DNA from 2 places in the Tepidimicrobium xylanilyticum genome. Region 1 is predicted to be linked to the other one. Evidence: predicted binding sites of a transcription regulator. Region 1 holds the regulator's gene; the other holds the start of a gene.
What was found. The regulator HrcA, encoded in region 1, represses chaperone genes, less so after heat shock. The targets are predictions, from matches to a motif close to ATTAGCACTCNATANTATNGAGTGCTAAT.
Positions count from the first base shown of each region.

Region 1 (3,438 bases):
CATACTAGGTCTAATAACCTTGTCATTCAGAATATATCCTTTTTGCATTACTTCTATTATAGTCCCTTCCTTTTCTCCTTCTACTTCTTCAACAAATACAGCATGATGATAACTAGGGTCGAATTCCTTCCCTAAACAGTCTATTTCCTCAAGACCTTTTCCCTTAAGTATTGTTAATATCTGTTCATAAATCATCTTTATCCCTTCATAGAACCCGTCCTTTTCCTCAGTGCTTTCTAAAGCCCTTTCGAAATTATCTAGGACAGGCAACAATTCAGATATAATCTCCTCAGCTGCATAGCTGAATATCCTTTCCTTTTCTCTTTCAACCCTGTTCTTATAGTTTATGAAGTCAGCTTGCAGTCTGAGGAGTCTGTTGGTTAGCTCCTTTACTTCATTATTTTGCTTCAGTTCTACTTCAGTTTCATCTGCTTCTTCATCCTCTTTCTCGTCAGTTGCTATTCCCTCTTCTAAATTTCCCTTCTCTAGTTTTTCTTCTGTGTCCTCCTTTTCTAATTTTTCAGCGGCTTCTTCCATATCCACCGCTTCTTCATTAAGTACATCTTTTTTTTCCATTTAATCACCCTTTTTATCCCATATTAAGCTTATATAGAGTGTAATAAAAATTACACTCTACTTTTTCCCCATCAACATAGTCAATATTTCTGTTAAATTCATTGAAAATAGTTGCAATGCATTTATAGTTGTTGCATAATCCATCCTTGTAGGACCAATAACCCCAATTCTGCCAATAGTCATATCACCTAATTTATAAGTGGTAGTAATTACACTACAATCCTTGAGGGGTTCATATATATTCTCACCCCCAATTGTAATTTCTATCCAATTTTCCATAGGGTTGTTCATCAATAGGTCAAACAGCAATTCTTTATCCTCTATAAAAGAAATAAAGGATCTTGCTTTATCCAAATCCTTATATTCAGGAAAATCGAATATTTTAGTTATTCCATCTGAATATACTTCCACATTTTCCATAGTTTCTAAGGATTTATCTATTATAGGGATTATTTTATCTATGATATCTTTAAACTCATACATTTCTTCAATTATTGCTTTTTCAATAGTCTTACCAATATGATCTATAGTCAATCCCTTCAACCTATGGTTCAGAAAATTGGTTATCCTATTCAGTTGATTATCTGGAATTTCCTGCTCAACCTTAAACATGGTATTTTTCACTATACCTTTTTCCCCAACTAAGACTAATAATATTTCAGTAGCATCCAGAGGAATTAATTGGATATGTTTTAATCGCACCTTTTTCAATTGAGGTGATATAGCTAATGCAGTATAATGGGTAATGGCTGATAACACCTTGGCTGCATTTTGGATTAATTGGTCTATTTCCTTGGATTCCTTAGTTAGTATTTGCTTTATTTTTTCCTTCTTATCCATATCTATTTTAAGCTTTTGGGTCTTCAGCAATTGATCCACGTACAATCTATAGGCCTTATCTGAAGGAATTCTCCCTGATGAAGTATGGGGTTTACTTAAATAACCTAACTCCTCCAAATCGGACATTTCATTCCTTATGGTAGCAGAACTCACACCTAAATTATAATTTTTCGATATGGTTCTTGAACCAATTGGCTCAGCAGTCATTAGATAACTATCTATAATAGCATAAAGAACCTTTATCTTCCTTTCATCCAACATATGATCACCTCAAATTAACGGCAGGAAGTTTATTAGCACTCAATAGAGTTGAGTGCTAATTTAAAATTACCATAATTCCAAGTCCTTTGTCAATACCCTTTTTAAATTTATACCAATAAATCCACGTATACTACATTAGATAAATCTAGTCCTCTGCTTGTAAACCTTATCCATTCATCATCCATATATAATAGGCCTTGGGCCTCATATTTTTTTAATACATTTCCATATATATTTTCAACATCAACATTAAATCTATTCTTAAATTCCCTTTTATTTATACCTTCAACAAGCCTTAACCCCATTATCAAGTATTCAGCAATTTCCATATTCTTATCAATTATTTCTTCCCCTTCAATAGGCAATCTATTTTCATTTAACTTATCATAATAATCCTTAAAATTATTATGATTCCAATACCTTTTATTATTGATGTTAGAATGAGCAGCCAATCCCAAACCTATATATGGTTTCAGTTTCCAGTAAAATAAATTGTGTTTGCATTCATATCCCATTTTGGCAAAATTAGATATTTCATAATGTTTATATCCATTATTCTTAAGAATTTCTATCCCCTTATGGTACATTTCCCTTTCCTCATCTTCATTAGGTAATTCAATTATTCCTTCACCATACCATTTTGTCATTAAGGTGTTTTCTTCAAATATTAGACTATAATAGGAAATATGTTCTACTCCAAGCCTTATTACCTCTTTCAAAGTATTTTGACAATCCTCTATGCATTGACCTGGTAGTCCAAACATTAAATCCACATTAACATTATTAAAACCAAACTTCCTTAACAAGTCTAAGCTATCATAAAAATCTTTTGAACTGTGTATCCGGCCAATAGCCCTTAATAGATTGTCCTCTAAACTTTGAACTCCCATGCTTATTCTATTTATACCATACTCCATGTAAGCCTTTAGCTTTTCTTCATTTAAAGTTCCAGGATTAGCCTCTATCGTAATTTCCTCAACTCTATCTGTATTGTAGACCTTAAAAATATTATTTAGTATTCTTCCTATGTATTCTTCATCAATATAAGAAGGTGTACCCCCTCCAATAAATATGGTTTTAATCCTATATCCTTCCAATATACTTTCATACAATTCAATTTCCTTTATCAAATAGGATATATATTCAGGTACTTCAACATCGATATTGGAAAAGGATATAAAATCACAGTAAAAACATTTGCTACTACAGAAGGGGATGTGAACATATAACCCTAAGTCTTTCAAAAATATCTTCCTCTCTTAAGTTGCTATTTTCTACCTATAAATTAATGCACACCTAAGTGTGCACTTTTACTTGTCATCATATTTTAATACAGCTAAGAAGGCTCCTTGAGGTACTTCTACTGAACCAATTTGTCTCATCCTTCTCTTTCCTTCCTTTTGTTTCTCTAGCAGTTTCTTCTTTCTAGTAACATCTCCGCCATAGCATTTAGCCAATACGTCTTTTCTTAAAGCTTTTACCGTTTCTCTAGCAATTATCTTAGACCCTATTGCTGCTTGGATAGGTATGGCAAACTGGTGGCGAGGTATTTCATCCTTCAACTTCTCAGCAATACTCCTTCCCCTTTCATAAGCTTTATCTCTATGAACTATTATAGAGAAGGCATCAACCAATTCGCCATTGATTAATATATCCAATTTGACTAAATCTGACTGTTGGTATCCTTTTAGCTCATAATCTAGAGAAGCGTAACCTCTAGTCCTAGATTTCAATGCATCAAAGAAATCGTATATTACCTCA
Region 1 is NZ_FNNG01000002.1:174,727-178,164, forward strand. It holds gene grpE (nucleotide exchange factor GrpE) at 1-576, opposite strand, end outside; gene hrcA (heat-inducible transcriptional repressor HrcA) at 634-1,677, opposite strand; gene hemW (radical SAM family heme chaperone HemW) at 1,785-2,921, opposite strand; gene lepA (translation elongation factor 4) at 2,988-3,438, opposite strand, start outside.

Region 2 (3,438 bases), on a different contig from region 1:
GTAGAGGTCTGCTTTGTTGTACTATTTGCTCTAATACTGGTAATATATCTTGAATATTGGATATTTTCTTATCAGTAATTAAAATATATGGCTCTTCTAATTCTGCTACCATCTTATCTGCATCTGTTACCATGTAAGGAGATACATATCCTCTATCGAATTGCATACCTTCTACTACAGATAGGGTAGTTCCCATTGTCTTAGATTCTTCAACAGTTATAACTCCGTCGTTACCTACCTTTTCCATAGCTTCTGCAATTAATTTTCCGATTTCTTCATCACCTGCAGATATAGATGCAACTTGTGCAATAGCTTCCTTAGTTTCTACTTTTCTTGAGAATCTTCTTATCTCTTCTACAGCTTTTTCAACAGCTTTTTTAATTCCATTATGAAGGATTATTGGGTTTGCACCCGCTGCCACATTCTTAAGTCCTTCTCTTACAATTGCTTGCGCTAACAAAGTAGCAGTTGTAGTTCCGTCTCCTGCCACATCTTGAGTCTTAGTTGCAACTTCCTTAACTAATTGAGCACCCATATTTTCATATCTGTCTTCTAATTCTATTTCACGTGCAATAGTAACACCGTCATTAGTAATAAGAGGTGCGCCAAACTTTTTATCTAATACAACATTTCTTCCCTTTGGCCCAAGAGTTACCTTAACGGTATCTGCTAACTTATTTATTCCAACTTCTAAAGCACGACGAGCATTTTCATCAAATTTTATTTCCTTAGCCATTTAATTCACACTCCTTTTATTTGATAATTGTCCATTGTCCTTTTCTATTTGTCAATTCTTTACTCTACTACCGCCAAAATATCATTTAATTTAAGTATTGTAAATTCTTCACCATCAATCTTAACTTCTGTACCAGCATACTTAGAAAAGATTACCTTATCGTTTACCTTAATTTGATCTTTTTTCTTCTCATCGTTAAGAATATCTGGTCCTATGGCAACAACTTCTGCCATTTGAGGTTGTTCTTTAGCGCTGCTTGGTAGCACTATACCCGATTTAGTCTTTTCTTCCGCTTCAAGAATTTTTATTACTACTCTGTCACCTAATGGTTTAAGGTTCATATCACTACCTCCCTATTTTCTGATGGTTTTCCATATTATTAGCACTCATCTTTAATGAGTGCTAATATGTACAGTTATAATGTTACTGAATAAGAAATTTTGAATCAAGTCTAGTTTTTGCTTGAATTTGATTAATAATCCTATTTTTCCTAATCTTTCTTTTGTTTTTCTTGTTTTTCATTGATTTTCTCCTAAGTTTATTGCCAATGCTTTCTATATTAATAGCTTAAAAATATAGTATAGAAATGGAATAAATATGGCTGGAAGCATGTTCCCCACCTTTATTTTCTTCAATTCTAATATATTTATTCCTATGGCCATAATGAGTATCCCACCTACTGCAGACATTTCAAGTATCACATCGTGTGTCAAAAGGTCCTTCAAGTAAGTGGCTAACAATGTAATCAATCCCTGATATATAAATACAACTATAGCAGAAAAGGCAACCCCTATCCCCAAGGTGGAGGCAAATATTATGGAAGTAATACCATCCAATATTGATTTAGCAAAAAGGGTATTATGATCTCCCAACAGCCCACTTTCTAAAGCCCCTACTATGGCCATTGCCCCTACACAGTAGACTAGGGAAGCAGTTACAAATCCTTTGGAAAAGTTGGAGTCTCCATTGCTAAACCTAGCTTCTAAGCTATCCCCTAGTCTATTCAGCTTTTTTTCAATTCCTGAAATCTCTCCAATTATGCTTCCCAAAACGATGCTTATGATAGCCATAATGGTATTTTCAGTTTTTATTGCCGCGGAAATCCCAATGATTATAACCGAAAGACCTACTCCATCCATGATGGTTTTTTTATATTCTTCCTTTATTCCTTTTTTAATAATTATCCCCAAAACGCTACCTGCAATTACAGCAATGGAATTTACTATGGTTCCCAACATATTTCTCTCACCCTTACACTTAATGAAATATATTTATAGATTATACACCATCTAAGTAATTTTTTCTAGGAAAAAAAGAAAACAACCCTAAGGTTGCTTTTTCCCTATTCCCAACTCTCTAGCGTAATAAAACAAGTATTGTTGAGCAAAGCCTCCTAAGGAACCAAAATTTTCCTCAGCATATTGGGAAATCCTTTTAATACTAGCACCTTCTTTAAAATACAAGCTCTCCATTACCCTTTTGACCCAAGTATCCACAGGAAAGGCATCATTTTTATTTAAAGAAAACAATAATATGCAATTGGCTACCTTAGGTCCTACTCCAGGAAGTTTTAAAAGTATTTCTTTGGCTTTATCCGTTGGCAGTTTATATAATTCATCTAAATCTACTTCCTTGTTTTTTATCATATTAGACGTTTCCACTATGTATTTAGCCCTATAACCTACCCTAGAATCCCTCTCCAACTCCTCATAATCTACATTAGCCAAGGTTTCTGGATCTGGAAAAGTAAAATATTCCTTGTCTTTATAAGAACCTACAGACTTTCCATAGTGCTGAGTAATAAGTTCTATAGACCTCTTAATCCTTGGTATCTGATTGTTGGCAGATATTATGAAGGAAATAGTCGTTTCAAAGGGTTCCTGATTGAGTATCCTTATACCTTCCCCAAACTTAATGGCCTCCTTAAGTATTGGGTCCTTAGACAATTCCTCTTTAATCTTCCCATAATCTCTACCTAAATCGAAATACTCATACCATACATCATTAAAATCAGCCATGTTCGTATTTAAAAATATAATGTCCCTTCCATTTCTTTTAACATTGATTATCTTACCTTTGTGAATAGCTGTGTAGCTCTCATCTTCTTCCACATACCACCTAAAAGCCTGCCCACATTCAAATATATGTTTAGGTTCAAAATCCTTTATGTCTTTTATTATTATTTTATTATCTTTTTCTACAATATCATAGTTCATATTTTTTCTCCTTTCTACTACTTATAAATCATGGGAACACTCTTGCTATACATTGTAAATATTATACCCAATTGATCTAATATAAACATAAATAAGTCGGGGAAAACCCCGACTTATTTTAATACCATCCTCTTAATTTCATTACATTTGCTATCTTCTTAACTGAAATCATATAAGCTGCTTCTCTTATTGTAACATTCTTCTCTTCTTTTAGTGCCCATATATCGTTAAAGGCGTTAACCATTGAAATTTCTTGTCTTCTTTGAACTTCGTCTTCCTCCCAGTAATAACCTTGTAAGTTTTGTACCCATTCAAAATAAGATACGGTTACTCCGCCAGCATTAGTTAAAATATCTGGAGTTACTGGAATACCTCTCTTATTTAGTATCTCATCCGCATCCGGTGTAATTGGTCCATTAGCAGCTTCACAGATTAGTTTTGCATTAACCTTTTCTGCTATTTCAGCAGTTATAGCATTTTCTAAGG
Region 2 is NZ_FNNG01000001.1:138,934-142,371, forward strand. It holds gene groL (chaperonin GroEL) at 1-736, opposite strand, end outside; gene BLV68_RS00555 (co-chaperone GroES) at 796-1,077, opposite strand; gene BLV68_RS00560 (DUF554 domain-containing protein) at 1,291-1,974, opposite strand; gene BLV68_RS00565 (DNA-3-methyladenine glycosylase family protein) at 2,062-2,952, opposite strand; gene BLV68_RS00570 (Glu/Leu/Phe/Val family dehydrogenase) at 3,071-3,438, opposite strand, start outside.
Region 2: the regulator HrcA is predicted to act here: its motif matches at 1,115-1,143, upstream of BLV68_RS00555 (co-chaperone GroES).